2 regions of the Pseudomonas sp. YY-1 genome follow, and region 2 is predicted to be linked to the other one. Evidence: riboswitches for the same ligand, from Rfam matches in the RefSeq annotation. Region 2 holds a riboswitch; the other holds the start of a gene.
What was found. Region 2 has a riboswitch for manganese ahead of mntP (manganese efflux pump MntP). Riboswitches for the same ligand answer to the same signal wherever they lie in the genome.
Positions count from the first base shown of each region.

Region 1: another riboswitch for manganese. It lies ahead of CXP40_RS10060 (TMEM165/GDT1 family protein); the one in region 2 lies ahead of mntP (manganese efflux pump MntP).

Region 1 covers NZ_PJLX01000005.1:301,240-315,651, reverse strand. Annotated here, with positions in the region: gene CXP40_RS10100 (LuxR C-terminal-related transcriptional regulator) at 1-1,380, opposite strand, end outside; gene CXP40_RS10095 (DUF1329 domain-containing protein) at 1,531-2,898, opposite strand; gene CXP40_RS10090 (DUF1302 domain-containing protein) at 2,931-4,934, opposite strand; gene CXP40_RS10085 (fatty acid--CoA ligase) at 5,152-6,834, opposite strand; gene CXP40_RS10080 (acetyl-CoA C-acyltransferase) at 7,025-8,200, shown strand; gene CXP40_RS10075 (LysE family translocator) at 8,246-8,875, opposite strand; gene CXP40_RS10070 (2-hydroxyacid dehydrogenase) at 8,955-9,920, shown strand; gene CXP40_RS10065 (class I SAM-dependent methyltransferase) at 9,952-10,947, shown strand; yybP-ykoY riboswitch at 10,984-11,116, shown strand; gene CXP40_RS10060 (TMEM165/GDT1 family protein) at 11,198-11,779, shown strand; gene CXP40_RS10055 (ketosteroid isomerase-related protein) at 11,890-12,333, shown strand; gene CXP40_RS10050 (M48 family metallopeptidase) at 12,389-13,210, opposite strand; partial or broken gene CXP40_RS24250 (methyl-accepting chemotaxis protein) at 13,406-14,412, shown strand, end outside.
Region 2 covers NZ_PJLX01000011.1:23,362-41,178, reverse strand. Annotated here, with positions in the region: gene CXP40_RS15945 (amino acid ABC transporter permease) at 1-934, opposite strand, end outside; gene CXP40_RS15940 (amino acid ABC transporter permease) at 944-2,128, opposite strand; gene CXP40_RS15935 (amino acid ABC transporter substrate-binding protein) at 2,368-3,396, opposite strand; gene CXP40_RS15930 (alpha/beta hydrolase) at 3,874-4,533, shown strand; gene CXP40_RS15925 (acyl-CoA synthetase) at 4,558-6,459, shown strand; gene CXP40_RS15920 (GGDEF domain-containing protein) at 6,651-7,589, shown strand; gene CXP40_RS15915 (dipeptidase) at 7,652-8,815, shown strand; gene rhlB (ATP-dependent RNA helicase RhlB) at 8,926-10,374, shown strand; gene CXP40_RS15905 (FAD-binding oxidoreductase) at 10,448-11,587, shown strand; gene CXP40_RS15900 (hypothetical protein) at 11,730-12,011, shown strand; gene CXP40_RS15895 (hypothetical protein) at 11,992-12,936, opposite strand; gene mntP (manganese efflux pump MntP) at 12,939-13,508, opposite strand; yybP-ykoY riboswitch at 13,515-13,686, opposite strand; gene CXP40_RS15885 (hypothetical protein) at 13,764-14,066, opposite strand; gene CXP40_RS15880 (TerC family protein) at 14,131-15,117, opposite strand; gene CXP40_RS15875 (DNA polymerase II) at 15,316-17,679, opposite strand.

The sequences.
Region 1 (14,412 bases), on a different contig from region 2:
AAGGAAGCGTGCGAGGTGATCAAGCAGCTCTTGGGCTGCGTCCAGCTGGCAAGCCAGCGCCAGTGCCCAGCCATAGAGCACGATCAGTCGCGGTGTGCTGGCCAGCAGATCATCCGGCAGATTGGTTTTCCAGCGCAGCAGCATGGCGATGTTCTGCTCGGCCAGCATCTGCTCCTCGGACAGGTTCTGTACCAGGCTGGCAGCGACATCGGCCTGCCCAGCGAGCAGTGCTTGCTCGATGGCGGCATCCAGCATGCCTTGCGCAGCGAACCACCGACAGGCACGCAGGTGAGCACCGCTGTGAGAACGGCTCGAACCGTCGGCAGACCGTGCATTGAGCAGATCGGAAAACAGGTGGTGATAGCGAAACCAATGCCCCTGCTCATCCAGCGGCACCAGAAAAACCTGGTTGGCCTGCAACTGACGGATGATCGCGGCGCTGTCGTGGCTGTCACGCACCGCGTCGCACAGCTCGGCACAGAAGCGCTCCATGCAGGCGGTTTCGTAGAGAAACTGCTGCACCTCGGCGGGCTGCCGCTCGATGACCTCTTCAAGGAGGTACTCACGGATCAGCCCTTCTCCTCCATGCAGCTGCAGTCCCTCGCCGGCTTCGGCCAGCTCTTCGACAGCCAACAGCCACAGGCGTAAACCAGCGATCCAGCCCTCGCTACGCTGCAGAATCCCAGTGACCTGCTGCTTTTCCAGGTGCGCGCCCTGACTTGCCAGCAGAGCATCCAACTCCGCGGCGGTCAGCCGCAGGTCCTGCTCGCTGAGTTCGAGCAACTGTCGCGACAGACGCAGACGCGCCAGGTGCCAATCCGGCCGCTGACGGCTGGTGACCAACAGCAGCACGCCGGGTGGTAAATGGTTGAGGAAGAACTGTAGGCAACGATCCAGCACCGGCCCCTGCGCCAGATGGTAGTCGTCCAGCACCAGTAACAGCGGCTGACCATCATCGAGTTGCTGAGTCAGCTCATCGAGCAAACCATCGAGCCACTGCTCGAACGCGAAGGGCTGGTGGCGTTGGCGCATCTTCAGCAGACCGAGCGCCTCCTCCCCCAAACCGGGGTAGAACTGCTGCAGCCCCTGTAACAGGCGCTCAAGGAAGCGCCCTGGATCATGATCACGCTCACTCAGCCCGAGCCAGAGACTGTGCCAGTGCTCGGGTAGTCGCTCGCAGAACTCGATGGCTAGCGAGCTTTTGCCAAAGCCTGCTGGCGCACTGACCAGCAGCAAGCGCCCTTGCAAGCCCTCTTCGAGACGATCGCATAACCTGGGACGCGGCATATGTCCTGCCGGCAGCGGCGGACGATAGAAACGCGCTTCCACCGGTGCGGCCGGTGTGTAGGGAAAACCTGGCGAGCGGGAGAGATCTGTCATCGGCCTATTCTTGGAAGTCTTCTATCTGCATCGGCGGGCTCGATCTGAACCCAGCCTAGCGACTTGCAATGGCCATTTGAAGCGCCCGCTACAGTCCGTAACGAAAAAGCCGGCACAAGGCCGGCTTTGTCGTGTTGCTTGAGGCAGGTTTTAGCGAACGCCAGCCTGACGCAGAGCGGCCGGGGTGTAATCGCTGCCAGAGGCTTTGTAGTTGAAGTCGTAGGCTTGTTTCTCCTCGTTCTTCATACCCAGAACCAGGTAGCGACCGGACAGCAGGTCGTACAGGGTTTCCACGGTGTACCAAGGCACTTGCTTGTCGTAGTAGTACTGGGCATGCGCCTCGGCTACGCGCCACAGGGTGCCACGACCGTCGTAGTGGTCGATCAGAGCGGCTTGCCAGGTGTCCTCGTCGATGTAGAAGTCACGCTTGGCATAGATGTGACGCTCGCCCGACTTCAGGGTCGCGGTCACGTGCCATACACGGTGCAGCTCGTAACGCGTCAGGTCCTGGTTGATGTGGCCAGCCTTGACGATATCGGAGTACTTCAGGCTGGGCGAATCGAGCTTGTAGGCGTTGTAGGGGATATAGATCTCCTTCTTGCCTTCCAGTTTCCAGTCGTAACGATCCGGCGCACCGTTGAACATGTCGAAGTTGTCGGAAGTACGCAGACCATCAGCGGCGGTACCCGGGCCATCGTAAGACACCTGCGGAGCACGACGCACGCGACGTTGACCGGCGTTGTACAGCCACGCCAGACGCGGCTCCTTCACCTGGTTGAGGGTTTCGTGCACCAGCAGCACGTTACCAGCCAGACGAGACGGAGCAGTTACGCGCTGTTTGAAGTAGAACAGGACGTTGCTTTCCTTGCTCGGATCGAAGTCGGTCAGAGCATCACGGAAGGTGAACTCGTCCTGGAAGTAGACCAGCGAGTAGGAACCGTTCGGCTGCGGAGTCGCCTGAGTTACCAAGCGACGCACGCTACCACCACGGTAACGGGTGATGTGGTTCCAGATTGCTTCCAGGCCGTTCTGCGGAATCGGGAAGGGGTTGGCGGTCTGGAAGTTCTCCAGGCCGTTACCGCCCTCCACCATCTTGGTGTTCACAGCGTTCTGCTTGGTCGCCTCCAGCACCGCAGCCGGCAGGCTGGCCGAGCGGTGAGTTGGGTAGACCGGCATCTTGTAGCTTTCTGGGTAGCGCTTGAACATCGCCAGCTGGCCGGGCGTCAACTTGTCCTTGTACTGGTCGACGTTCTGCGCGGTGATGGTGAACAGCGGCTGTTCGTTGGCGAACGGATCGGCCAGGAAGCCTCGCGGATCGACCGCCCCGGCGTTGGCTGGCAAACCACCGGTCCAGGCTGGGATCGAGCCATCGGCGTTGCCTGCCATTTCGGCACCGACCGGAGTCAGCGTAGTGCCCAGCTTCGCAGCTTCGTCAGGCGACACTGCCGCCATCACGCCGGTGGCCAGCAGAGACAAAGTCAGGGCACCGCTTTGCCACAGTTTTTTTGTTGTTTTCATTTGCATCATGATTCCTCGAAATTCCTGACCGCTTAGAAGTTCATACCGAAGCTGAGCGCAACGAAGTCGCGGTCATCAATGGTGGAATACTTGCCATCAAAGAAGTTGGTGTAGGACAGGCTGGCGGTGTAGGTGTTCTGATACTCCGCGTCCAGTCCGAGGCTAATAGCTTTACGGCCTTCTTCGAAGTTAGCCCCTGGGCCGGGCGAATAACCTTCTACGTCATGTGACCAAGCTACGCTCGGACGCAGGTTCACACCTGCCAAAGCATTGGGATAATCCCAGATGGCACGAGCGCGGTAACCCCAAGAGTTGGCAGTGGTAAAGCCATCCTTATCACATGCCTTGCCGAGCATGCTGGCCGAGCTCCGACCGCCACCGGTACTGGCGTTCACAGGTCCGCACATATCACCTGCAGTGCCATAGATCGGATCGCGACCGTAGCGGATATCATCTTTGCTCTCCAAGCCACCGACATGGGTCCAACCTACTTCACCCACGAGGGTCAAGCGCGATGCCCCCATGACCTGATCAAAGAAATGCGTGAATGTAGTTTGAATCTGCGTGATTTCCTTACGCTTGTAGCCATGGAGCAGACCGTCAGCGTCCGGACCGAGCGGAGACACCGCCGCATAAGGCGTACTATTGGTCCCACCCAGAGCGACCGGTAGGTTGAAGTTGATACCCCGCAGTCCGGCATAGAGCACATCAGTGGAGTTCAACTGCACCGGTGCATTAGGCCGATAGCTGATCTCGCCACTCCAGGCTGTTCCGGTTGGCAACGTTGTGGAGAAGCTCAAACCATAGAGTTTGATGTCTTCAGGATACTCCATGAAATAACCGCCGTTGGCTGCATAAGCCAGGGCGCCGACATTTGCAGCGCTAGCGCCAGCTTGCCCCGCTGCGGCCACCGCGCCTACGCCACCACCGGTTAGTGCCGCATAGGTCTGGTCAAAGGTACCTTGAACCAATGCATCGATGGAACGCAAAGAAGAAGCACTCTGGCCTTTACCACTGAAAATAGGTGCCCGACTATGGTAGTTCATGAAGTAAGCGCCAAACTCTGTGTCCAACGGCTCGAACATATACCGGAAGGCAAGTCCCCACTGACCGTCATCTCGCGCATCCTTATCGCCATAGCGCGGAACAACCACCCCTTCAGAAGTAGAAGAAACCAGCGCCGCATTGCCGCCCAACAACGTATTAAGATTTGTCAGACTGCCGTTGATTTGAGCCAGTTGAGCCGGTGACAGAGATGCTAGGACGTTAAGGTTCTGGTCACATCCATCGGCGACGATATCAGCCTGGGAAAAGAACGTTCCGCAGTTATCCACCACGGTCTGATCCCACTCAAGCTGATAGAAGGCCTCCATGGAAAGGTTGTCTGTCAGGCTCTGGGCGATATAGAACATGTTGACCGGAATTAAGCCCTCTTTGATCTCAGCACCAGGGCGACGAAAGGCAGCCACATCAACGGGGTTGATGGCGTTGATACCGTTCTGAATAAAGGTACTTTCGCCCCAACTAACGACCTGTTTGCCCAGGCGCACCGAACCAGGCTGATTGCCGATGGCGTAGTTGTGATAGACGAATGCGTCGAGGATTTCACCGCCGGAAGACTTTGCCCCCTCCTTGCGGTTGCTATCGCTGATGTCCTTGAACTCACGCCCCTCGTCCTTCAATTCGAAGTCGTACCAATACTTGCCGCGCACGAACACGCCGGTATCGCCATAGCGCAATTCCAGATCGTGGATACCCTTAAAGATCTTCGAGAAGGTTTCACCACGTTTGAAGTTGAGGTGACCATCGTCGGAGGTCTGGGAGAGACCGCGACCGCCGTTGTTCACGCCGATCAGATCCTTGTTGGCCTTGGAAGTCGACCAACTAGCCCCCACCGACAGCGACGAGTCGAACTGCCCTTCGATCTCACCGATATTGAAAGTGACGCCGAATGCCGGAGCGGCAAGGGTGGAAGCGAGGCTGACGGCCAGCGGCAGTTTTGCCAGGCGCCAGTAGGGTTTTGTTTTTGTTGTCATCGACGCTACTCCATGTGTTTTTTGTTATGGATGCTTTGACTATAGCCAGCGGGTGGTACTGCTTGATCCCTCGAAAGTGTGATTTGCAGCCCCCAGGCACTCTGGCTCGCAGGTTTCAGGCCCTGCCCCTAGCCAAGCATGGACGTGAAACAGCAATTAGCAAGCCAAACGCTTGTTTGACTGAGCGGTCACTTTCACCGCCCAGTCAATTCGCACCTCACAGCGTAGACAGGAACGCGCTGCCCGCCTCCTGCCACTGGGCGATTTCGACGCGGATGCGCTTCTTGTCCAGTTTGCCGACACTGGTCTTGGGAATTTCAGTAACAAGGGCGATCTGCGTGGGAATCGCCCACTTGTTGATGTGACCTTGCTCGACGAAAGGCTTGAGATGCTCTTTCAAGCCTTTGGCATCCAGCCCCTGCTCTTCGCGCAGTACCAGCAGCGCAAACGGGCGCTCGCCCCACTGCGGGTCAGGCACACCCACTACCGCCACCTCACGCACCGCCGAGTGGCGACTGATCAGGTCCTCCAGCTCCAGCGAGGAGATCCACTCGCCACCGGTCTTGATCACATCCTTGATGCGGTCACGGATTTCGATGAAGCCCATACCGTCGATGGTCGCCACATCGCCCGTATGCAGCCAGCCGTGAGCCCAGAGTTCCTCGCCCTTCTCCGGCTCGCGAAAGTAGCCCTGAGTCAACCAGGGCGCACGCAGCACCAGCTCGCCCTGGGATTCGCCATCGCTCGGCAGCAATTTGCCGTCGGCATCCATGATTGCGGCTTCTACCAGCGGCACCGGAATACCGGCCTTGATTCGATAGGTGGTGCGCTCGTCCTCGCTACCGGCGCGCAGCTCTTCATTGAGGTAAGCGCAGGAAATCAGCGGGCAGGTCTCGGACATGCCATAGGCCGCTGTCAGCTGGATGCCGCGCGCCTTGGCCGCCTCGTAGAGGGAGCGATTGAGCGCGCTACCACCGATGATCATCTTCATGCCGCCGAAATCATGGCCCTGCGCACCTGGCGCGCTCAGCACCATCTGCAGGATGGTCGGGACGCAGTGGGAGAAGTTGACCTTCTCTTCCTTGATCAGGCGGCAAAGCATGTCCGGTTCATAGCGACCGGGGTACACCTGCTTGACCCCGAGCATGGTGGCCACGTACGGCACACCCCAGGCATGCACGTGGAACATCGGCGTGATCGGCATGTAGACATCGTCGTTGCCCAGCAGGCGGATGCTGTCGAGTCCGCCCATGGTGGTCGCCATGGACATGGTGTGCAGCACCAGTTGCCGATGAGTGAAGTACACACCCTTGGGGTTGCCGGTGGTGCCGGTGGTATAGAAGGTGGTGGCCACCGAATTCTCGTCGAAATCGGCGAAGTCGTAGTGCGGGCTGGCGGCTGCCAGCAGGCTCTCGTACTCGCCGACGAGGTTCGGCAGCTCGGCGTTCTTGTCCTCGCCATCGGTAAGCAGCAGGGTCTTGTCGACGGTGGTCAGTTGTCCGGCAATGCCGTTGTACAGCGGCACGAACTCGCTGTTGACCAGCACGAAACGATCTTCTGCATGGTTCATGGTGTAGAGGATTTGATCCGGCGACAGGCGGATGTTGATGGTGTGCAGCACCGCGCCGAGCATCGGGATGGCGAACATGCATTCGAGGTAGCGGTGACTGTCCCAATCCATCACCGCCACGGTATCACCGGCCTTGACCCCTGCCTCGCTGAGTACGTTGGCCAACCGTGCGACACGCTCGTTGAAGGTGGCGTAGCTGTAGCGCAGCTTGTCGCGATAGACGATTTCGCGGGTCTTCTCGTAACGACTACCGGACAGCAGCAGGCGCTTGATCAGCAGCGGATAGGCATGAGCGTTTTCAGAGGGGGGGATCAGTCGGGTCTGCAGCATGAAATCACCTTGAGGCACGCTAGGAATAGGTATGCAGCGACTCTAGAGCGGCTCGCGCAGCGCTCAATCAGCCCAAAGAATGATTTGCCACGTGACTCTATGGCCACTTTTGGTCACAGGTTAGAATCGAGCTCACCAGCCAGTCCTTAAAAAGGCGGCACAGAGCCACTCTTTCGTTCGAGGTAACAGCATGTCCGATATCGTCATCGTCAGCGGCGCACGTACCCCCATGGGTGGTTTTCAAGGCAGCTTGGCCAGCGTGCCAGCCGTCGAGCTGGGCGCGGCCGCCATTCGTGAAGCGGTCAAGCGCGCCGGTATCGAGCCAACCGACGTACAAGAAGTGATCATGGGCTGCGTACTTCCAGCCGGCCTCAAACAAGGGCCGGCACGCCAGGCCTCGCTCAATGCAGGCCTGTCTGCAGCCACCGGCTGCACCACCATCAACAAGCTGTGCGGCTCAGGCATGAAGGCCGTGATGATGGCCTTCGACTCGTTGAAAGCCGGCAGCAACCAGGTAATGGTCGCCGGCGGCATGGAAAGCATGTCCAACGCGCCCTATGTACTGGAGAAAGCACGCACGGGCCTGCGCATGGGGCATGGCGAGATCAAGGATCATATGTTCCTCGACGGCCTGGAGGACGCGCGCACTGGCCGCCTCATGGGCTCTTTCGCTCAGGAGACCGCCGATAAGTACGGCATTACCCGTGAGGAAATGGACGCCTATGCCATCGAATCGCTGCGACGCGCGCAGGCGGCGATCAAGGACGGCTCGCTGGACGCGGAGATCGTTCCGGTCACTGTCACCTCGCGCAAGGGTGAGGTGGTGGTCAAGGATGATGAACAGCCGCTGACGGCCAACCTGGACAAGATCCCGACACTCAAACCCGCCTTCAAGAAAGACGGCACCATTACCGCGGCCAACGCCAGTTCTATTTCCGACGGCGCCAGCGCGCTGCTGCTGATGACCGCCGATGAAGCGGCCAAGCGCGGTCTCAAACCAGTTGCCAAGGTGGTTGCCCACGCGACCCAAAGCCAGGACCCGAGCGAGTTCACCCTGGCGCCCATCGGCGCGATGAGCAACCTGCTGAAGAAGACCGGCTGGAGCAAGGACGAGATAGACCTGTTCGAGATCAATGAAGCCTTCGCCATGGTGACCATGCTGGCCATGCGCGAGCACGGCCTGGACCATGCCAAGGTCAACGTGTTCGGCGGCGCCTGTGCCCAGGGCCACCCGGTGGGTTCCACCGGCTCGCGGATCATCCTCACCCTGATCAACGCCCTGCAGAAGAAAGGTGGCAAGCGCGGCGTCGCCTCGCTATGCATCGGCGGCGGCGAAGCGACAGCGGTGGCCATCGAACTGCTGTAACCCAGCCCATCAGCAAAGAGCCCCGCAACTGCGGGGCTCTTTCGTTTAACGCATCTCGGTCAGCGCCAGCTTCACGCCAATCCCCACCAGCACCGCGCCCATCAGTCGGTCGAACCAGTGCCCCATGCAGGCGAAGCCGGCGCGCACGCGTTGCTGGCTGAACAGCCAGGCCACCAGGCAGAACCAAAATGCAGTCGCCAGGGCCAGATAAAGGCCGTAACCCGCCTGCACCGCCACCGGCGTATGCGGGTTGATCACCACGGTGAACAGGGAAAGGAAGAACAAAGTCGCCTTGGGGTTGAGCCCGTTGGTGATGAACCCGGTGACGAACGCACCACGGCCGCTGCGCTCGCCGGCGGCCAGGCTCAGCTCGGCACTGGCCGAATCGGCCGGGCGCGCGCGCAGCGCCTTGATGCCGATGTACAGCAGGTAAGCCGCTGCCAGCCATTTCAGCGCGTTGAACAGGACGATGGACTGCGACACGATCAGGCCGATACCCAGCAACGAATAGGTAACGTGCACCAGAATGCCGGTGCCTACGCCAAAGGCGGTGAACAGCCCGGCGCGGCGACCGTAACCGACGCTCTCACGCACGACGATGGCGAAATCCGGCCCCGGGCTGGCCACCGCCAGCAGGTGAATCAGGGCTACGGTGAGAAATTCACTCCAGTACATGGCGGCTCCGCATCGACAGTGAAGGTCTGGTAGGCTCGCCAATCTACTCCTGCGACCCTCCTGCGAAAAGGTACAGCTGATGAGCAAAAGTCCCCGCGCCGTCTTCCTCGATCACGCCTCCCTCGACCTTGGCGACCTCGACATGCAACCGCTGCATCAGGCCTTCGCCGAGCTGACCCTGCACGCGCACTCGCGTCCGGATCAGGTCGCCGAACGCCTGCAAGGCGCCCAAGTCGCCATCAGCAACAAGGTGCCGCTGGACGCAGCCACCTTCGCCGCCTGCCCCGAGCTAAAGTTGGTGCTGGTGGCCGCCACCGGCACCAATAACGTCGACCTCAACGCCGCCAGCGCCCACGGCGTGACCGTCTGCAACTGCCAGGGTTATGGCACGCCATCCGTGGCGCAGCACACCCTGATGCTGTTGCTGGCCTTGGCCACGCGACTGCCCGACTACCAGCGCGATATCGCCGCAGGCCGCTGGCAACAAGCCAGCCAGTTCTGCCTGCTCGACCACCCCATCGTCGAGCTCGAAGGCAAGACCCTGGGCATGCTCGGCCATGGCGAACTGGGCGGCGCCGTTGCCCGTCTGGCTGAAGCCTTCGGCATGCGCGTGCTACTCGGTCAACTGCCAGGCCGGCCCGCGCGCGCTGATCGCCTGCCTCTGAATGAACTGCTGCCGCAGGTCGATGCCCTGACCCTGCACTGCCCACTCAACGAGCAGACGCGCAACATGATCGGCGCCGAAGAGCTGGCACTGATGAAGCCGCGCGCATTTCTGATCAACACCGCACGCGGCGGCCTGGTCGACGAACAGGCGCTGGCCGATGCTCTGCGTAGCGGCCATCTCGGCGGCGCGGCAACCGACGTACTGCTGCAGGAGCCGCCCAAGGACGGCAATCCGCTGCTGGCCGCAGACATTCCGCGTCTGATCATCACCCCACACAGCGCCTGGGGTAGTCAGGAAGCACGCCAGCGCATCGTCGGCCAGATGATCGATAACGCAGTCGGCTTCTTCGCCGGTGCACCGTTGCGAGTCGTCGGGTAAGCTGCGCAGCTTTTTCAGGCAGGACCCCACCATGGATGCACGAAGCGAAGTTCTCTTGCGCCAGGCCGAGCTATTCAGTGGCGAGCTGTTGCTGGCTGGGCTTCCGGCTGACGACCTGCTTGGCGCCCTGCCTCAGGCTCGTGGCTGGAACTGGCATGCGGGCGATCAGGCACTGCTCACCGCGCGCTTTGCCGGCCGCAGCCACTTCGACACACGTATGCCGGAAGGCGACTACCATGCTGCCGTGCTGTTCCTGCCCAAGTCGCGCGAGCTGAGCGACTACCTGCTGCAAGCGCTTGCCTCGCGCCTGGCCGGCAAGCCGCTGTACCTGGTCGGCGAAAAGCGTGGCGGTATCGAGCGCGCATCAAAGCAGTTGGCAGCCTATGGCAAACCACGCAAGCTCGACAGCGCGCGGCATTGCCAACTCTGGTGCGTCGAGGTAGAGCAGGCGCCGCCCGTCCCCGACCTGCATGCCCTGGCACAGAGCTATCCACTGCAGTTGGCCGACGGCGCAGTGGAGATCGTTACTCTGCCCGGCGTTTTCGCCCATGGCAGGCTTGATCGGGGTAGCGCGCTGCTGCTCGAGCATCTGGATGAACTGCCTAACGGCCACATGCTGGACTTCGGCTGCGGTGCTGGCGTGCTCGGCGCCGCGCTCAAACGGCGTTATCCAGACAGCGAGCTGAGCCTGCTGGATGTCGACGCCTTCGCCCTGGAGAGCAGCCGCCTGACTCTGACTCGCAATGGCCTGACGGCCAACCTGATCGCCGGCACCGGAATCGAGTCGGCGCCAGAAGGATTGAGCGCCATCGTCAGCAACCCGCCGTTCCATCAGGGCGTGCACACCGACTACCAAGCCAGTGAGAACCTGCTGAGCCAGGCAGCCCGCCACTTGATAAAAGGTGGCGAACTGCGCCTGGTGGCCAACAGCTTCCTCAAATACCCGCCACTGATCGAACGTCATCTGGGTCCTTGCCGCACCCTGGCAGACGCCGATGGCTTTCGCATCTACAGCGCCCGGCGCTGATTGGGGTTGCTCCCAACGCAGCGCTTGGGCACAATTGCGCCCGTCCTAGGGGAGTAGTCTCCCGCGAGCGCCCTGCTCGCCCGGTATACGTCAACACACTTGCTCCGCAGAGCATGGCGTATACGACCCAAGGCCTACATAGAGAGGCCTGCGGTTTGACAAGACCTATGACACGCACAACCTATACCCGGGGCGGGAAGGTCGTTCGTGTCATAAGCCGTGTCGACCCGCCCCTTTAGGAAACCTGATGCTGGAATCGCTGTTCGTCCCCACCCTGATCGTTGCCCTCGCCGAAATCGGCGACAAGACCCAGTTGCTCGCACTGCTGCTGGCCGCCCGCTTTCGCAAGCCGTGGCCGATCATCTGGGGCATCGTCGTCGCCACCCTGGCCAACCATTTCGCGGCTGGCGCCGTGGGTAACTGGGTAGCCGGTTTCTTCTCTCCTGCCACCCTGAGCTGGATTCTCGCGGCCAGTTTCGTCGCCGTAGCGGCCTGGACCCTGGTGCCGGACAAACTGGACGACGACGAGGAGTCCGGCCTGAAGAAATACGGCCCCTTCCTCACCACCCTGATCGCCTTCTTCCTCGCCGAGATGGGCGACAAGACTCAGGTCGCGACCGTGATGCTGGCGGCGCAGTATCCGCACTTCATCCTGGTGGTGATCGGCACCACACTGGGCATGCTGCTGGCCAACGTACCGGTGGTGCTGGCAGGCAACTTCGCAGCCGAGCGCCTGCCATTGACGCTGATTCGACGCCTCGCAGCCTGTGCCTTCGCCGCCCTGGCAATCTATGCCGGCTATCAGGCAATGAAACTCAGCGGCCTGATATGACGAATCACTGACGTCAACTGGCTGGCATTTCGGCCAATCCCAGCCCCCTACCGCCTGCTGCTAAAGTGCGTGCCACGTCACGTCATACGGTATGCAGTCGGGAGGGCGGCATGTCATTGGATGATCGCAAGAAGGTGGTGTGCCAGCACATCGACCTGACCTGGAACAAGGGCCGCCTGGCCCTGGCCGAACAGCTGCACAGCCGCGACTTTCTCTACAAGAGCTCGTTCATGGGACGCCCACTCGACAGTGCCGGCTTCGCCCGGATGGTGCAGGATATCCGCTACGCCATGCCGGACCTGCAGATCGTGGTCGAGGAGTGCGTCGCCGAAGGCTACAAGGTGGTGACCTGGAGCACGCTGATCGGCACCATTCAGAAACCCGCGCTGGGCTATCCGCCCAGTGACAAGGTGCTGAGCATCTCGGCCATGGCCTTCTGGACACTGACGCCCAGCAATGAGATTCAGGAGATCTGCACCATGTTCGACATGGAAAGCTTCCGCGCCCAGCTGGGCCTGCAACCTCGCCCCTTCGCCGAAACGGCACTACCCTGAAACGCAAACGGCGCGCCGTGAACCATCACGCCGCGCCGTTTTTTCGTGCCCGAACTTAGCGCCCGGACTTGGCCTGCTCGTACAGCGGCATCACCTTGGGAATCGCCGCCTGCAGCGAAGCGATACGGCTGCTGGAGGAGGGGTGAGTGCTCATGAACTCGGGCGGCGCACCACCACCGGCGGCCTCCATCTTCTGCCACAGACTGATGGCCGCATTCGGGTCATAACCCGCGCGAGCAGCCAGTTCGAGACCAATCAGATCAGCCTCGTTCTCGTTACCCCGGCTGTTGGGTAGCGTCAGGCTGTACTGCACCACTGTATCCGCCATAGCCATGCCACTCTCGCCGAGACCGAGCAAAGCGCCGGCACCCTGCTTGGCGACCTGAATACCATAGGCCTTGGACATCGCCTCACGGCTGTGTTCGCGCAGGGCATGCGCCATCTCGTGGCCCATGATCGCGGCGACTTCATCATCGCTGAGCTTCAGTTGCTCGATGATTCCGCTGTAGAAAATGATCTTGCCGCCCGGGCCACAGTTGGCGTTGAGCTCGGGACTCTTGATCAGGTTGACCTCCCATTGCCAATTGGCGGCATCCGGGCGAAAACGCGGCGCCTGCGGAATCAGGCGATTGGCAACGGTCTGCAGACGCTTGGCATTGTTGCTGGTCTTGTCCAGCACGCCCTTGCTCGATGCCTCGCTTAGCGTCTGCTGATAGGACTGCGCGTACATCTGATTGACTTCATCAGCTGACAACATGCTGAACATGTACTGCTTGCGCTCTACGCCAACCGCACCACCACTGGTGGTATTGACGGCCTGACAACCTGCCAGCAGCACGGCCGCCGCCAGGCCACTCAGATATAGAACCTTGCTCATCGAGCTACCTCCTTGAATCGGACGCCCTATGCTAGGCCGCCCCCGCAGCACGAGCAACCGCGTTACTTGCGCGATAGCCGTACGCCATCTTTGCTGAATACGACACCAGCCTGTTCGTCACCACCAGTCCATTAAGGTTTTCATCTGTCACTGCCGATAGTTCGTGACAGGCGCGCTCTGTGCTCGGGAGCTCTCATGAAGTTCAAGTCGATCCAGTTTTCCGTGGCATTCCTTGCTGGCGCCAGCGTGCTCGCGGTCGTTGTGGCTCTGGTGCTCTACGCCCTGTTCGCCAGTGGCCGAACCCAGAACCTGGTGCAGGAGCGCACGCAGAAGCTACTGGAACAAGTCATCGAGCAACGCCTGTCGGCATTGGCGCAGGCGCAGGTCAGCGAAATCCAGCGTGAACTGGAAGCTCCCCTGCAGATCACCGCCGACCTGGCACGCGTCAACGCCATGCTCGGCATGACCGATGCCAACGGCAGCCCAATGCTCAGCATCAGCCGCGAAGAACTGGCCAACCTGGTGCATGAAACCACGGCGCAGAACCCTAAATTACTTGGCAGTTACCTGGGCTGGGAGCCGAACGCCTTCGATGCCAGCGACGACATCTATGCCGGCAGCAAGGAAAACGGCTACGACGGCACCGGCCGCTTCCTGCCCTGGTGGTATCGCAATGCCGACGGCAGCCTGGGCATCGACTCTATCGGCTCGACCGAAAGCGAAGAACTGCTGCCAACCGGCGTGCGCGCGGGCGAATATTACCTTTGTCCCAAAGAACGCAAGCGCCCCTGCGTGATCGATCCAGCCCCCTATGATGTCGGCGGCAAGATGACCATGCTCGCCTCCTTCACCTCGCCAATTCTGGTCAATGGCGAATTTCGCGGCATCGCCGGTGCCGACCTGGCGGTGAATTTCATTCAGGAGCTACTGGTCAAGGCTGACGCCCAGCTCTATGACGGTGCCGGCGAGATGGCGCTGATCGCCAGCAACGGGCGCCTGGTCGCCTCGACCAAGGCACCGGACAAACTTGGTGAGCCGGCCACCGCCCTGCTCGACGCCAATGAAGTGAGCAACCTGGGTACGCTGCAGTCCGGGCAGGTGCTGTACTCCATCGATGCCAAGGAAGATCCTGAGCACAGCCATATCGAACTGTTCCTCAGCTTCAACATCGGCCAGAGCGACACCCGCTGGGTGCTGATGCT
Region 2 (17,817 bases):
CGAACAGGCCGATGATGATCACCAGGCTGGTGTCCTTGAACAGGGCGATGAAGACGTTGACGATGCCCGGAATCACCAGCTTCAGCGCCTGCGGCAGGATCACCAGGCCCATCATCCGCCAGTAGCCCAGGCCCATGGCCGCAGCGGCTTCGTACTGGCCCTTGGGAATGGCCTGCAAGCCACCACGCACCACTTCGGCGATGTAGGCGGACTGGAACAGGATCACCCCGATCAGCGCACGCATCAGCTTGTCGAAATGCATGCCTTCGGGCAGGAACAGCGGCAACATCACCGAGGACATGAACAGCACAGTGATCAACGGCACACCGCGCCAGAACTCGATGAAGGTGACGCAGATGACCTTGATCGCCGGCAGGTTGGAGCGTCGCCCCAGCGCCAGCAGGATGCCCAGCGGCAACGCACCGGTGATGCCGACAGCAGCGATCACCAGGGTCAGCATCAGGCCGCCCCAACGGCTGGTGGAAACCACGTCCAGGCCGAATACACCACCGTGCAGCAGGGTCCAGGCGATGAACGGATAGATCGCCAGGAAAGCCAGACCGTACACCGCCTTGCGCGGCATCTGCGGCACGAACAGCGGCGCCATGCCGATGATCGCCAGCCACAGAGTGGCATCCACACGCCAGCGCAACTCGGTCGGGTAGAAGCCGTACATGAACTGACCGAAGCGCTGTTGGATGAACACCCAGCACGCGCCTTCCTTGGTGCAGTCGGCGCGAGTGCTGCCGACCCAGTTGGCATCGATGATCGCCCACTGCAGCAGCGGCGGCACGATCAACCAGATCAGGTACAGCGCAAAAACGGTCAGCAGGCTGTTGAACCAGTTGGAAAACAGGTTGGCCTTGAGCCAGCCCACCACACCGACGCTCATGCGCGGTGGCGGCAGGTCCGGTTTGAATGTATGAGTCTGCATGGCTGCTCCTTACCGCTCAGTCAGCGCAATGCGCTTGTTGTACCAGTTCATCAGCAGGGAAATGCTGATGCTGATCGCCAGATACACGCTCATGGTGATGGCGATCACCTCGATGGCCTGGCCGGTCTGGTTGAGCACAGTGCCGGCGAACAGCGACACCATGTCCGGGTAGCCGATACCGGCAGCCAGGGACGAGTTCTTCGCCAGGTTGAGGTACTGACTGGTCAGCGGCGGAATGATCACACGCAGCGCCTGCGGGATGATCACCAGACGCAAAGTGACGCCCGGACGCAAACCCAGCGAGCGCGCGGCTTCGGTCTGACCATGGCTGACCGCCATGATCCCGGAGCGCACGTTCTCGGCGATGAATGCCGCGGTGTAGATGGTCAATGCCAGGGTCAGCGCCATCAGCTCGGGGATCATCACCCAGCCGCCACGGAAGTTGAAACCGGTCAGCTCCGGCACACTCCACACCAGCGGATTGCCCGCGACCAGCGCGGTCAGGCCAGGAATCACCACGATCAGCGCCAACGATGTCCACAGCAGCGGAAAGATCTGGCCGGTGGCTTCACGGCGTTTCTTGGCCCAGCGCCCGAGGGCGATGATGCCGACGATGGTCGCTAGCAGCACCACGGCGAACAGACCGAAGCTCTCCGAAGGGCTCGGCGCCGGCATGTACAGACCACGGCTGTTGAGGAAGAAGACTTCACCCACGTCCAGGCTTTGCCGAGGACCAGGCAGGGCAAGGAAGACCGCGAAATACCAGAAGAGGATCTGCAGCAACGGCGGAATGTTGCGGAAGATCTCGATGTAAACGGTGGCCAGCTTGCTGATCAGCCAGTTAGGCGACAGCCGTGCCACACCCAGCAGAAAGCCAAGGATGGAGGCCAGCACGATACCGATAAAAGACACCAGCAGGGTATTGAGCAAGCCGACCAGAAACACACGGGCGTAGCTGTCGCTTTCCGTGTAGTCGATCAGATGCTGGGCAATACCGAAACCGGCGCTGTTATTGAGAAAAGCGAAGCCGGAAATGATCCCGCGCTTCTCCAGGTTAGCCTGGGTGTTCTGGAAGAGAAACCAGCCGAGCGCCACAACGGCGATAACGGCAATGATCTGGAAAGCCCAAGCACGCACCTGCGGATCGTTCAGAAGCGATCCTCGCGGGCGCGGGGCATTAGCAGTCGTTTGCATAACAACCCTCATGGAAGCCCCGGCCGCACGCAAGCCAGCCGGAGTTCACGTAATCGGAAACGACAGCGGCAGGCTCCGAGAACCGGTCCATAGTCTGCTGCGCGTCGGGCCTGCTTCGTCAAAAACAGGCTCAGAATGCTCATTTACAACTCGTAAACTGCGCTTCTTCGCCTGTTTTTTCCTTGCATGCCTCTAGCTCGCGAGCCTATGAACAGATTCTCGCCTGCCGCTGTGGACGGTCAACGCACCGGCGGTGCGTACTGCAGACCACCCTTGTTCCACAGGGCGTTGAGACCACGCTCGATCTTCAGCTCGCTGCCGGCGCCAACGTTACGGTCGAAGGACTCGCCGTAGTTACCGACTTGCTTGACGATCTGTACTGCCCAGTCTTTCGGCAGCTTGAGGTCTTTACCGAATTCACCTTCAGTACCCAGCAGACGTGCTACGTCCGGGTTCTTGGTGTCTTTGGCAGTGGCTTCGACGTTGGCCGAGGTCACACCCAGCTCTTCGGCGTTGACCATGGCGAACAGGGTCCAGCGCACGATATCGAACCACTCTTCGTCACCCTGGCGCACGACCGGGCCCAGAGGTTCCTTGGAGATGACTTCCGGCAGCACGACATAGTCGTCCGGGTTGGCCAGTTTGATGCGCTGTGCGTACAGCTGCGACTGGTCGGAGGTCAGCACGTCGCAACGGCCAGCTTCGACCGACTTGGCGCTCTCGTCAGAGGTATCGTAGGTGATGGGGGTGTACTTCATGCCATTGGCACGGAAGTAGTCGGAGAGGTTCAGCTCGGTGGTGGTGCCGGCCTGGATGCAGACGGTAGCCCCGTCCAGTTCCTTGGCGCTGGAAACGCCCAGCTTCTTGTTAACCAAAAAGCCCTGGCCGTCGTAGTAGTTGGTACCAGTGAAGTTCAGGCCCAGTGCGGCGTCGCGCGAGCTGGTCCAGGTGGTGTTACGCGACAGGATGTCGACTTCGCCGGACTGCAGCGCAGTGAAGCGCTCCTTGGCGGTCAGCGGGCTATAACGCACTTTGGTAGCGTCGCCGAATACAGCGGCGGCAACAGCGCGGCAGACGTCAACGTCCATACCCAGGTAGTTGCCTTTTTCATCGGCGTAGGAGAAGCCAGGCAGACCGTCGCTGATACCGCACTGCACGAAGCCTTTCTTCTGCACTGCATCCAGGGTGGCGCCTGCCTGAGCAAAGCCACTGACACCGAGCACAGCTGCGGTGGTCAGCACAGCCAGGGTGGATTTCACCATCTTCATCAAAAACCTCCAGTTGCTCTTGTTGTGTTGGAGTCTCCGTCCGCCTTCCCCACCCTTTTGAGGCACGCGATCCGCTGGCAGCAACGGCATCGACGAGAAGTTCGAACGTCAGGCGGGAGTCTAGTCGGCTTTACCCTCTGCTGGCCAACTGCTCCTGCCCAGCCCATTGGTTGAACGGGCCTGAGACGGATCGTCATCCGTCTGGACGATTGATCGCCCTGACGGTCTATTAGGAACCCCACACAGCAGATTCCTGCCTGTTGAGCGGTGCGCAGTGGCACAGTGTTACCGTTACCGCACCGCGTCGTCAGTTCAGATGAGCCTTAGCAAGCCCCGTACCAGCACATGGCAAATGGCCGGATATGGAAGGGTCAAGGGCAAAAGATTCACCCGTGCGACAACTTATTCACAGATTAGCCAAGCCTTGAACAGGGCGCCGCCCCAAATTAAGGCGCCCGCACCACACTGGAGCTACCAATGACCGCACCCATGATTTTGCAGCCCCCACAGGCCGCCAACGCCACCGTGATCTGGCTGCACGGGCTGGGGGCTGACCGCTACGATTTCCTCCCGGTCGCCGAGATGCTGCAAGAGCGCCTGCCCAGCACACGCTTCATCCTGCCGCAGGCGCCCACCCGCCCGGTGACCATCAACGGCGGCTGGAGCATGCCGAGCTGGTACGACATTCTCGCCATGACCCCGGCCCGGGCCATCGACCAAGCGCAGCTGGAGGAATCCGCCGACCAGGTGATCGCCCTGATCGAAGCCGAGCGTGCAGATGGCATCGCCGCTGAACGCATTGTCCTGGCGGGCTTCTCCCAAGGTGGCGCGGTGGTGCTGCACACCGCCTTCGTGCGCTATCTGCAACCCCTCGGCGGGGTACTGGCGCTGTCGACCTATGCGCCGACTTTCAGCGATGAGGTGCCCCTGGCGGATACAAAAAGACAACTGCCGGTGCTTTGTTTGCATGGCAGATTCGACGACGTGGTGCCCCCGGACATGGGACGCGCCGCGTATGACCGCCTGCACGCCTGCGGGGTGCCGGTGCAATGGCGCGACTATCCGATGGCCCACGAAGTGCTACCGGAAGAGATTCGCGATATCGCCGAATGGTTGAGCCAATTGCTGGCAGACTGACCGAACCGAAGAGATGCACAATAAATGAGCACAGCGCCCCTCATTCGTAGCCTGCAGGATATTCAACAGATCGAGAGCACGCCGCTGAGCGATCGCGGCCTGCCCGAGAGCACCTTTGATCTGATCCGCCGCACGGCCCAGGCCAGTCCGCATGCACCAGCGCTGTCGTTCATCCTCCAGGGCACGGCCGAAGAAGCCCCGCTACGCCTGAACTACACCGAGTTGCTCGGCAAAATCACCCAGACGGCCAACGCCTTCCATCGTCTGGGCCTGCGCCCGGGCAAGGCGGTGTCATTCCTGCTGCCCAACCTGCCGCAGACTCACTACACCATCTGGGGCGGTGAGGCAGCCGGCATCGTCAACGCGATCAACCCGCTGCTCGACGCCGAGCATATCGCCGAGCTGATCCACGCGTCGGACTCCGAACTGCTGGTGACCCTGGCGCCCTTCCCCGATACCGACCTGTGGGACAAGGTCAACGCTCTGCGCGATCAGCTGCCGGAGTTGAAAGCGATTCTCTGCGTGGATATGGCCAACCTGCTGCCGGAGCCACAACGCAGCGCACTCAAGGCCCAGCGCGGCCCGCTACCAGAGGGCGTGCTGGACTTCGACGAGACCATCGCCGCCTGCCCAGCCGATCATCTGGAAAGTGGCCGCGTGATCGCCGCCGACGATATCGCCAGCTACTTCCACACCGGTGGTACCACAGGCACGCCAAAACTGGCGCCGCACAGCCACGGCAACGAAGTGGCGATGGCCTACAGCATGAACCTGGTGACTCGCTTCGGCGTCGGCGACGTAACACTCTGCGGCCTGCCGCTGTTTCACGTCAACGGCGTCATCGTCACCGGCCTGGCGGCTTTCATCGGCGGTGCCGAAGTGCTGCTGGCCACACCTCAGGGCTATCGCAACACCACCTTGATCGGCAATTTCTGGAAGGTCATCGAACGCCACAAGGTCAGCTTCTTCAGCGGTGTGCCCACCATTTATGCCGGCCTCCTGCAGATTCCTAGCGAAGGCCATGACCTGTCCTCGCTGAAGTACGCCCTGTGCGGCGCTGCGCCCATGCCGGTGGAGCTGATTCGCCAGTTCGAGGCCAAGACGGGGCTGACTCTGCTCGAAGGCTATGGTCTGACCGAGGGCACCTGCGGCAGCTGCGCCAACCCTCCGGCCGGCGAGCGCCGCCCCGGCTCGATCGGCCTGCCGATGCCCTACTGCGAAGTGCGTATCAAGGTACTCGACGAGCAGGGGCAATATCTGCGCGAAGCCGCGCCCAACGAAATCGGCAACCTGTGCATCCGCGGCGCCACGGTGTTCAAGGGCTATCTGCAGGCGAGCAAGAACGCCGGTATCTGGGTCGATGGCGACTGGTTCAATACCGGTGACCTCGGCCGCGTCGATACCGACGGCTACATCTGGCTGACCGGTCGCAGCAAGGATCTGATCATCCGCGGCGGCCACAATATCGACCCGCAGATGATCGAGGAAGCGCTGCACAAGCACCCGGCAGTGGCCATGGCCGCTGCAGTGGGCAAGCCAGACGAGAAGGCCGGCGAACTGCCGGTGGTCTACGTCCAGCTCAAACCCGGTGCACAGGCCAGCGAGGTCGAATTGCTGGAGCATGCCGCCGCCCATATCCCCGAGCGCGCCGCTGTACCCAAGGACGCCTGGATCATCGATGCCATTCCGCTCACCGCGGTGGGCAAGACCTTCAAACCAGCGCTGCGCTTCGATGCCATCGCCCGGGTTTACCAGGCGGCTATCGATGAGCTGCACCCGGCTGTTCGGGTTGAAGTGCTGAGCGATGACAAGGCAGGTCAATTGGCCCACATCCACCTGCCGAATCAGGATCAGGCCTTGGCTGCCAGCATTGGCGAACGGCTGTCCGGCTACGCGGTGGGCCATCGCATCCACTTCGCAGCGTGATCCAGAGCGCGCAAGGACGCGCGCCAGTTAACAGCTTTGCACTTTCGTGCAACCACTGGTCGGCCGAGCCACTGGCAGACATTGCCACGCCTGGAGCCCGGGAATAATGTCGAACGCTATTCGTAGACACGACAGGGAGCGTTGGTGGTGCCCTCAGGCCTATTCGCCCGGCCAGGCCCGACGAGATCGCAATGAAACCGGCGCACTGGCAGGCAGACCTGCAGCAAGTTCAGCACCTGCGACTATTTCAGAATGTCGCGACCAGCAGCCTGGATCAGTTGCTGCAGGAGTTTCGCGCGTGCGAGTTGGAAGCCGGCGAAGTGTTGCTCTCCCCCTTCAATCGCAACCAGTACCTCTATCTGCTGATCGAGGGCCAGTTGCGCGTCTATCTCGGCTCACTGGACAACCAGGCCGTGAGCACCCTCGAAGTCGGCGACTGCGCGGGTGAAATCAGCTTCATCGACAACGAACATCCGTCCGCCTACGTGGTGGCCGAGCGCCCCTCCACGGTGCTGCGCCTGCATCGCGAATCGCTGGTCGCGCTGTTTCAGCAATCACCGCAGATGATGCAGAACCTACTGGAACTGCTCTGTGAGCGTGTGCGCCAGGGCAACCGGCAGATTCTCGACAGCGAGCAGAATGCCAATGTCGACACCCTCACCGGTTGCTTCAACCGACGCTGGCTGGAGCACGTCTTCGAACGCGAAAGCACCCGCTGCGCCTTCAACGACGACCCCATCTCGCTGCTGATGCTCGATGTCGACCACTTCAAGGCCTACAACGACCAGCACGGTCATCTTGCAGGGGACTACGCCCTGTGCATGGTGGCTCACACCTTGCGCAGTCAGTTGCGGCCCAAGGACAGCCTGATCCGCTTCGGTGGCGAGGAGTTCGTCATTCTACTGCCGGAGATCTGTGCCGAGGCGGCACGCAGTATCGGCGAACGCCTGCGCCTCAGCCTGGAGCAGATATCCTCCTTCTATTCGCCAGTCGGCGTTCTGCCGGGCGTCACCATCTCCATTGGCCTGGCGCAGATGCAGCATCAGGACAGCCTGCAGGGCCTGATCGCGCGTGCCGATGCCGCGCTGTACCAGGCCAAGCAGCAGGGGCGTAACTGCCTCAGCGGCTGACACCCCGCGTCGCGCTTCCCTGCTAGAGTGGCGCACATAACAACACGCCTGGATGGCTTCTCATGCGCAAACTGCTGATCGCTGTGCTTCTGCTCGTCCCCCTTTCCGCCCTCGCCGTTCTGGGCCTGCCCCAGGTACTCGACGCACAGATGAACAGCGTGGCTAGCCCACCGCCCTATCCGACCAGCGCCAGCGCACAGAAGCTGCACCAAGGGCTGTTCGTCGCCGACCTGCACGACGACGCCCTGCTCTGGGAGCGCGACCTGCTCAAGCGTTACGACTACGGCCACTCCGACCTGCCACGCATGCTCGAAGGGCGTCTCGGCCTGCAGGTGTTCTCCACCGTGACCAAGACCCCACGCGGGCTGAACATGGAGAGCAACGGCGCCGACAGCGACAACATTACCCTGCTGGCCATGGCCCAGCGCTGGCCACGGGAAACCTGGAGTAGCCTGCTACAGCGCGCCCTGTACCAGGCGCAGAAACTCAAGGACGCCAGCGCCGGCAGCGATGGGCGCCTGGTGCTGATCCGCACCCGCGCCGACCTGGCGAATTTCGTCGATGCCTGGGAAAAGGACCCGCGCCGCGTCGCCGGCCTGCTCGCCACCGAAGGCCTGCAGCCTATCGAAGGCAAGCTGGAGAACATCGACGTGCTGTATGACGCGGGTTTCCGCATCGCCGGCCTGACTCACTTCTTCGACAACGAAGTCGGCGGCTCGGCCCATGGCCTGGAAAAAGGCGGGCTGACCCCACTGGGGCGCCTGGTCATCGCGCGCCTGGAAGAAAAATCCATGCTGGTGGACCTGGCCCACGCTTCGCGCCCGTTGATCGATGATGTACTGGCCATGGCCAAGCGCCCGGTGCTGGTCTCGCACACCGGCGTCGAAGGCACCTGCGCCGGCACCCGCAACCTCAGCGACAAGCACCTGCAGGCCATCGCTGCCACGGGCGGGGTGATCGGCATCGGCTACTGGAGCACCGCCGTTTGCGACACCTCGGTCGCCGCCATCGTCAAAGCCATCCGTTATGCGGCGGACAAGGTCGGCGTCGAACATGTCGCCCTGGGCTCGGACTTCAATGGCACCGTGCACACCCCGTTCGACGTCACCGGCCTGGCGCAAATTACCGAGGGGCTGCAAGCCGCCGGCTTCGACAATGACGCCATTGCCGCGATCATGGGCGGCAATGTACAGCGCCTGCTGCTGGCCAGCCTGCCGGAGAAATGAGGTGCTGGGCGCACGGTCCTCTTGACAGACGCGAGCGAAGCACTTCGCCACGCCCGCGTCTTGCATTACACTGGCGGGCGTTCACTCCTTAACCAGTCGATGAGAAGCCCGTGCTCAAAGCACTCAAGAAAATGTTCGGCAAAGCCGAAGACGAGCAGCCACAACCAGCGCCGTCATCCGTAGCAGCGCCCGCCCAGAGCGGTGACGCAGAGCAGAAGCGCCCACGCAAGAACAAGCCCGCCCGCCCTGCCAGCGAGAGCGCAGGCGATAGCCCGGCGCCGCAACAATCCCGCCCGCCCAAGGCCGACAAACCGCGTCGCGAGCGCCCAGCCAAGCCAGTCGACACCTGGAAGCTGGAAGATTTCGTGGTCGAGCCGGCCGAAGGCAAGACCCGTTTCCATGACTTCAAGCTCGCCCCCGAGCTGATGCACGCCATTCACGACCTCGGTTTCCCCTACTGCACGCCGATCCAGGCTGGCGTACTGGGCTACACCCTCAAGGGTCAGGACGCCATCGGCCGCGCCCAGACCGGCACCGGCAAGACCGCGGCGTTCCTCATCTCGATCATCACCCAGCTGCTGCAGACCCCGGCGCCGAAAGAGCGCTACATGGGCGAGCCGCGCGCGCTGATCATCGCGCCGACCCGCGAACTGGTGGTGCAGATCGCCAAGGACGCCGCCGAGCTGACCAAATACACCGGCCTCAACGTCATGCAATTCGTCGGTGGCATGGACTTCGACAAACAACTCAAGCAGCTGGAATCGCGCTTCTGCGACATCCTCGTGGCCACCCCGGGCCGCCTGCTGGACTTCAACCAGCGCGGCGAAGTGCACCTGGACATGGTCGAGGTGATGGTGCTGGACGAAGCCGATCGCATGCTCGACATGGGCTTCATCCCTCAGGTGCGCCAGATCATCCGCCAGACGCCGATGAAGGGTGACCGCCAGACCCTGCTGTTCTCAGCCACCTTCACCGACGACGTGATGAACCTGGCCAAGCAGTGGACGGTCAACCCGGCCATCGTCGAGATCGAGCCAGAGAACGTCGCCAGCGACACCGTCGAGCAGCACGTCTACGCCGTAGCCTCGGCTGACAAGTACAAACTGCTGTACAACCTGATCAGCCAGAACGACTGGACGCGGGTCATGGTCTTCGCCAACCGCAAGGACGAAGTCCGGCGCATCGAAGAGCGCCTGACCCGCGACGGCATCAGCGCCGTGCAGATGTCCGGCGACATTCCGCAGCACAAGCGTATCCGCGCACTGGAAGGCTTCCGCGAAGGCAAGATCCGCGTCATGGTCGCCACCGACGTCGCCGGTCGTGGCATCCACGTCGATGCCATCAGCCACGTGATCAACTTCACCCTGCCGGAAGACCCGGACGACTACGTGCACCGCATCGGCCGCACCGGCCGCGCCGGCACCAGCGGCACCTCGATCAGCTTCGCCGGTGAGGACGACGCCTTCGCCCTGCCGCCAATCGAAGAGCTGATCGGCCGCAAGATCCAGTGCGAAATGCCGCCGGACGAGCTGCTCAAGCCGGTGCCGCGCAAGCACTGATAAGGCCGAAGCAGAACAAAGGCGAAGCCCTCCAGCTTCGCCTTTTTCATTTGACCCCGTTGATTGATACGCCATGCAACACTACGACTACCTCATCATCGGCGCCGGCATTGCCGGCGCTTCAACCGGCTACTTTCTCGCCAGCCATGGCAAGACGCTGCTGCTCGAACGCGAGGCGCAGCCCGGCTACCACTCCACTGGCCGTTCAGCCGCGCTCTACACCGTGGCCTACGGCACGCCACAGGTCCGCGCGCTGACCGCTGCCAGTCGCGCCTTTTACGATGCCCCACCAGCCGGTTTTGCCGAGCATCCTCTGCTCACGCCACGTGGCGAGTTGGTGGTGGACTTCAGCGGTGACGCAGCCGAGCTGCAGCGCCAGTACGAGCAGGCCCGTGAGCATGTTGCAGAGGCTCGCCTGCTCAGTGCTGACGAGGCCTGCGCGCTGGTTCCGGTGTTGCGCCGCGAGCTCGTGCACGGTGCGCTGTTCGACCCCAGCGCCGCTGACATCGACACCGCCGCGCTGCACCAGGGTTACCTGCGTGGTATCCGCCAACAGGGCGGGGAGATTCATTGCCAGCGCGAGGTCATCAGCATCAGCCGCCTCGCCGACGGCTGGCAGGTGGATTGCGCCGGGCAGAGCTATCGCGCGAGCGTATTGATCAATGCCGCCGGTGCCTGGTGCGACGAGATCGCGCGTCTGGCCGGCCTACCCGGCATCGGTTTACAGCCCAAGCGCCGCGCCGCCTTCACTTTCAACGGCCCGACAGGCATCGACTGCCAGCACTGGCCGGCACTGGTGAGCCTGGATGAATCGTTCTACTTCAAGCCCGATGCCGGTCTCTTGCTCGGCTCGCCAGCCAATGCCGACCCAGTGGCGCCGCATGACGTGCAGCCTGAAGAGCTGGACATCGCCCTGGGCATCCACCAGATCGAAACCCACACCACGCTGCAGATTCGTCGTCCGGCGCATACTTGGGCCGGCCTGCGCAGCTTTGTCGCCGATGGCGATCTGGTCGGAGGTTTCGATACCCAGGCCGAAAACTTCTTCTGGGTGGCAGCGCAGGGCGGCTACGGCATCCAGACCAGCGCCGCGATGGGTCAGGCCTGCGCGGCCCTGATCCGCAAGCAACCCTTGCCGCAATCTTTGCTCGAGGCGGGCCTGAGTGAAGCAATGCTCAGCCCGGCACGGCTGTCGTCATGCCAGGTGCACTGATCAGGCTGGTGCAGGCCTCGCTGCTGCTGCCCACCACAGCCCTGTTCATCGGCCTGCTGACCTATCACCTGCAGCAGGGAGGGCTTGGACTGGCCTGGCCTGGCCGCTGCCGGCGGAGCCTGACGGTCAGATCGCCATCGAGTTGGCGCTGGCCTGTCTGCCGGCATTCGCGCTGTTTCTGCTGGCTGCTGCCAGCGGCATGCTGAAGCATCGCCTCGTCGTCCTGGCAGCGTTCGGCCTGTGCGCCGCTATCGCCGCTTACTGCGCGGTCAATCTGCTCGCCAGTGCCTACGGCAATACCTGGACGACCGGCGAAATCCTTCGCGGGCTGTTTCTCGCACAATTGCCGCAGTTGGGCCTGGCGTCCTTGCCGGGCCTGGCGTTGACAGCGCTGCTGGAGCGGCTCAACCACCCACGCCCTTGAGTGCGTCCTGCTCCCGCTCGGCCGCTTCTTCATGCTTGGCCGAGCGGTCTAGCTCGCGACGGAAACCGCCAGCCTTGTTCAGGCTCAACTCCAACACCCGATCACGCCCTCCCTCTGCGATCAGGTAACGGCCATCGTCCAGTGGCAAGATCGCCTGCGGCGCCTTGAGGAATGACAACACGGTGGTCTGCGCGCCTTGGGCATCGACCAGCAGCAGACGGGCGCGATGAGTCGAGTCCTCGCTGATCCACAGGCCCTGCTCGTCGCAAAGCATGAACGTCGGATTACGCAGCCCGTCGATCACCACCGGATCGCGGCCGTCCTCGCGCAGCTCGCGAATCACACCGGTTTCCTTTTCGCTGTAGAGCATACGGCCGTCCGTGCAGCGGGTGATCGACTCGGTTTCCGAGAGGTTGTCACGCACCACGCTCAGTTGCCGGTCATCCCAGCGGTAGCGCCATAGCCGACCGTTGCCCTTGCGGTCCTCGATGGCATAGAGGTAGTGACCGTCATCCCACAGCCCCTGCACCTGATCGCCCGCGAACAGTTCGGAAACACGCTTACCTTGCAGGAAGCTGACCGGCTTGCCGCCCGACTCCTGACTGAACACCAGGCCACCACGGGCGCTGAGCAGGCCATCGGGTTTGGACAGGCCTTCGACCACCACTTCGCGGTCACCGTCGGGCTGCATCAACAGGATGCTGCCGCGGCCATCCTGCAGTTCCTGGCTGACCAGAATCCCGCCATCCGCTGCTCGCGCCAGCCCGGCCGCCTTCTGCACGTCGTCGTAGGCAACGCGGTACGACCAGCCGCTGGCGGCCTGCACCGGAAAGAAGTACTGCCAGGCAAAAAACATCAGGGCGGCGGCGACCAGCGCGGCAGCCGCCAGAAGTGCGCTTTTCAGCAAACGCAGGGACATGTTCATGTTCACAGACTCGCAAAATGTTCGTAGAGAATCGTCGCGCCAACCAGCATCAGCACCACACCGCCGACGATCTCGGCACGCTTGCCGACCAGTTGGCCCAGCATACGACCAAGCAACATGCCCAATGTCACCATCAGGGTGGTGGCCAGACCGATACACAGTGCAGCGACCAGGATGTTCACCTCGACGAAAGCCAGGCTCACGCCAACGGCCAGCGCGTCGATGCTGGTGGCCACGGCAGTGACGGCCAGCACCCAGAAGGAATGGCGCGAGGGTTTATCTTCAGACGCATCGTCATCTGCGCTGAGCCCGGCATGGATCATGTGCACACCGAGCCCAACCAGCAGCACGAAGGCGATCCAGTGATCCCACTCGAGGACGAAACGGCTGGCCGCCTGGCCGATCAGCCAGCCGATGATCGGCGTGATGGCTTCGATGGTGCCGAAGATCAAGCCGGCACGCAGGGCTTCGGCAAAGCGTGGCTTGTGCAGGCCCGAGCCCTTGCCGATGGCAGCCGCGAAGGCATCCGTCGACATGGCGAACGATAGAAGAAGCAGCGAGAGAGGATTCAAGGGAAACTCCAGCCGGGCCTGAGTCAACGACAAGCCACTGCGCGCCCGACCTGGCACAGGACTGTCGTTGGTCTCACCAATCCCAGCGGATGCGTTGGCCACGGCAGGTTGCCGAGAATGTTGACCAACGCGCCGACGCTAGCGCGACGGCAGGCTACTCCCCAAAGAGGCGCGCAGGATAAACCCACGCACGCCGGGGCGGAAGTGGCGGCGCCCAGCAACCGCTCAGCGGTAGCCTGCGCCACCGACCAGGCATCAGGTTTCGACGCCCTGCTCGAGCGTTTTCTCGGGCTCCACCTGCGGCGTCTCGGCGCCCTGCTCTTCCTCCTTGTCGTCCTTGCCAAGTGTTCGGTTGGTGGACTCCTGCAGGGAGTCCACCTGGCGGTTGACCTCATCCACCACCTCGCCGACCGAGTCACTGATCAGCGCCTGCGCTTCCTTCTTCGCCTCTTCGGCGAGCTTCTGTGCGGACTGCTCGGCGGCGTCGCAGCCCGCCAGGGCGATCAGTGCCAGACCAAGTGCGGCAGGCGCCAAGCGGTGTTTCCAAGGGTTTTGCATCAGGTTTCTCCAGTGTCGAAGTCCCGGCCACACACGGGGCGTAGCCGGGCAAAAAGCTTATTCGTCAGATCTTGGCGGGCGGCTGGCCGCGGGTCTTGTACAGCGACAGCAGCACGCCACCGATCAGCAGGCCCAGGGTCACGCTCAGCGACACCACGGCCGGAATCTTGCCGATGATGCCGACCAGGAAGATCTTCGCGCCGATGAACACCAGCACCAGAGCCAATGCGTACTTCAGGTAGGCGAAGCGGTGGATCAGCGCCGCCAGGGCGAAGTACAGGGCGCGCAAGCCGAGGATGGCGAAGATGTTCGAGGTATAGACGATGAACGGGTCCTGGGTGATGGCGAAGATCGCCGGCACGCTGTCGATGGCGAACACCAGGTCGGCGCACTCGATCATGATCAGCGCCAGGAACAGCGGCGTCACCCACAGCACGCTGCGTCCCTTGCCATCGTCCTGGCGCACGAAGAAGCGTTGGCCATGCAGCTCATCGGTCACGCGTAGGTGCTTGCGCAGGAACTTCACCAGCACGTTGTTCTGCAAGTCCGGCGCATCGTCGAGCTTGGAGAACAGCATCTTGATACCGGTGAAGAACAGGAAGGCACCGAACACGTAGAGGATCCAGTCGAACTCGTGGATCAGTGCGGCGCCGAGGCCGATCATGATCGCCCGCAGCACCAGGACGCCCATGATTCCCCAGAACAGCACCTTGTGTTGGTACTGCCGCGGGATGGCGAGGAAGCTGAAGATCATGGCCATGAGAAACACGTTGTCCATCGACAGCGATTTCTCGATCAGAAAGCCGGTGAGGTAATCCATGCTGGCGTCGCCGCCCTTCTGGAAGAACACCCAGACACCGAACAGCAGACCCGCAGTGATGTAGCCGGCGGACAGCAACAGGCTCTCGCGCACGCCGATCTCGCGATTATCGCGATGCAGCACGCCAAGGTCGAAGGCCAGCAGGGAGATGACGACAGCGATGAAGACCAGCCACAACCAGGTGGCCGTGCCGAGGAAGTCGGCGAAGAGGAACGGTTCTAGGGCAGTCATGAGCCCCTCCTACAGTCAGATTGAACAGACTGTGATTCCGACATCGCGGTGTTAACCGCCAGAGGGGCCCGGCATCACGGGCGCAAATATATTCAGGCCGCGAGCGCCGCTCAACGAGGCGAATTTTACAAGGTATTTCAAGGCAATTAGCCCGTCTCTCGGCGCGGATGGCCTGCCCAGAGCGGCCGCCAGCGAATTTCAGAACAGCCCGAGCTGCCCGTCCACCAGGCGCTCGAACTCGCCGCCGACGAACGGCAGGATGGCGTCGGCCACCGGTTTCAGCTGGCGGCTGATGTAGTGCTCGTAGTCCACCGGCGACAGCAGGCGCTCCAGCGGTTGCGGCCCGCCGGTGGTGATCAGGTAGCTGATCCAGCCGCCACGCTGGTACTGCAGGGGCCGGCCAAGGCGCTGGTTGTGCTCGTCAGCCAGGCGCGCGGCGCGTACGTGCGGCGGCACGTTGCGCTGGTAGTCGTCGAGGCGTCGGCGCAGGCGCTTGCGATACACCAGCAACTCGTCCAGCTCACCGGCCAGGGTGCGTTTGACATACTCGCGCACGTAGTCCTCATAGGGCTGGCCGGCGAACACCAGGCGGTACAGCTCCTGCTGAAAGCGCTGGGCCAGCGGCGACCAGTCGGTACGCACCGTTTCCAGGCCCTTGAACACCATGCGTTCGCTGCCGTCGGCGCCGAGCACCAGGCCGGCGTAGCGCTTCTTGCTGCCCTCCTCGGTGCCGCGAATGGTGGGCATGAGAAAGCGCCGATAATGGGTCTCGAACTGCAGTTCCAGGGCGCTGGTCAGGCCGTACTCATTCTGCAGATGCTCGCGCCACCAGGTATTCACACGGGCCACCAGCGCGCGGCCGATGCGCGTCGCCTCATCCTCATCGTGAGCGCGACCGAGCCAGACGAAGGTGGAGTCGGTGTCGCCGTAGATCACCGCATGGCCTTCGGCTTCGATCAGCTCGCGGGTACGCTTCATGATCTGGTGCCCGCGCAGGGTGATCGACGACGCCAGGCGCGGGTCGAAGAAGCGGCAGCCACTGGAGCCAAGCACGCCGTAGAAGGCGTTCATGATGATCTTCAGCGCCTGCGACAAGGCCGCATTACCGTCGCGCTTGGCCGCCTCACGCCCCTGCCAGACGCGCTCGACGATGGCCGGAAGGCAATGCCGGGTACGCGAGAAGCGCGCGCCGCGAAAACCTTCCACCGAGTGCTCGTCATCCGGCTGGTGCAAGCCTTCGACCAGGCCTAGCGGGTCGATCAGAAAGCTGCGGATGATCGATGGATACAGGCTCTTGTAGTCCAGCACCAGCACCGAATCGTAGAGACCGGGGCGCGAGTCCATGACGAAGCCGCCAGGGCTGTTCTCGCCACGAATATCGCCGAGGTTCGGCGCGACGTAGCCCAGGCGGTGCATGGGCGGCAGGTACAAGTGGGTGAAGGCCGCCACCGAGCCGCCGCTGCGATCGGCCGCCAGGCCGGTGACACTGGAGCGCTCCAGGAGGAAGGTGAGCAGATCGGTATAAGCGAAAATACGCGTGACCAGCTCGCAATCCTTGAGGTTGTACAGGGCCAGCGCCGGCTTGTCCTCGTCGAACATGCGCTGGATCTCGTCCATCCGCGCATAGGGCGTATCGATGGCCTTGCCCTCGCCGAGCAACGTCTGCGCCACCGACTCCAGACTGAACGAGGGGAAGCTCCAGGTCGCCGAACGTAGCGCCTCGATGCCATCGATGATCAGCCGCCCGGCCGCTTCGGCGAAGTAGTGCTGGCTGCTGTTGTGCTGGCGCCAGCCCATCACGTCACCGCCACGCCCCAGCAGCAGCGGCACCTTGAACTGCTCGGCATGCTCGCGCAGCACGCGCAGGTCGAACTGCACCAGATTCCAGCCGATGATGGCGTCCGGATCATGCCGCCGCAGCCAGTCATTCAGACGTTCGAGCAGCACCTTGCGGCTGTCGCAGTACTCCAGGTCGAAGTCGACGATGCGGGCATCGCCATTGGCCGGACCGAGCATATACACCTGGCGCTGACCGCAGCCTTCCAGGGCGATGGAATACAGCTCGCCACGGGCGCTGGTCTCGATATCCAGCGACACCAGGCGCAACGTCGGGCGGTAATCAGGCGCGGGTTTCAGCGACTTGCAGAGCAGGCTGCCGTCCTGCTGCTCAACGCCCTCGAAGCTGACTGAAGCGGTGATGAAACGCTCCATCAGGTAGCGATCTGGCGGACGGATATCGGCCTCGTACACATCCACGCCGACCTGACGCAGCTTCTTCTCCAGCTGCAGTAACTGACGGTACTGGCGGCAGTACAGGCCCAACACCGGGCGACGCTTGAAATCGCGCAAGGCCAACTCGCGCAGCTCAATGCCTTTCTCATTACGCAACAACGGCTCGGCCCAGGCACGCTGCTCGGCCGGGATGAACGCCACCACGTCCTGGCATGGCAGGCGCACCTGGCGCGGGCCGGCATCGGTCGCCAGCCAGAAGGCCACTTCAGTGCCCTCCGGCGTGTCACGCCAATGGCGGCTAAGCACGAAGCCTTGCTGGGGTTGCGTCATCATCGTTTCAGGCAAGCACGATCAGCCCCCTCTCCCATGAATGGGAGAGGGGAGAAAACAGCCTCTGCAGTTGCCCATTACCTCGAACCAAACTGGCCGAGCATTCTACGCCAGCGGTTACAATGGCGCCTTTTCCGC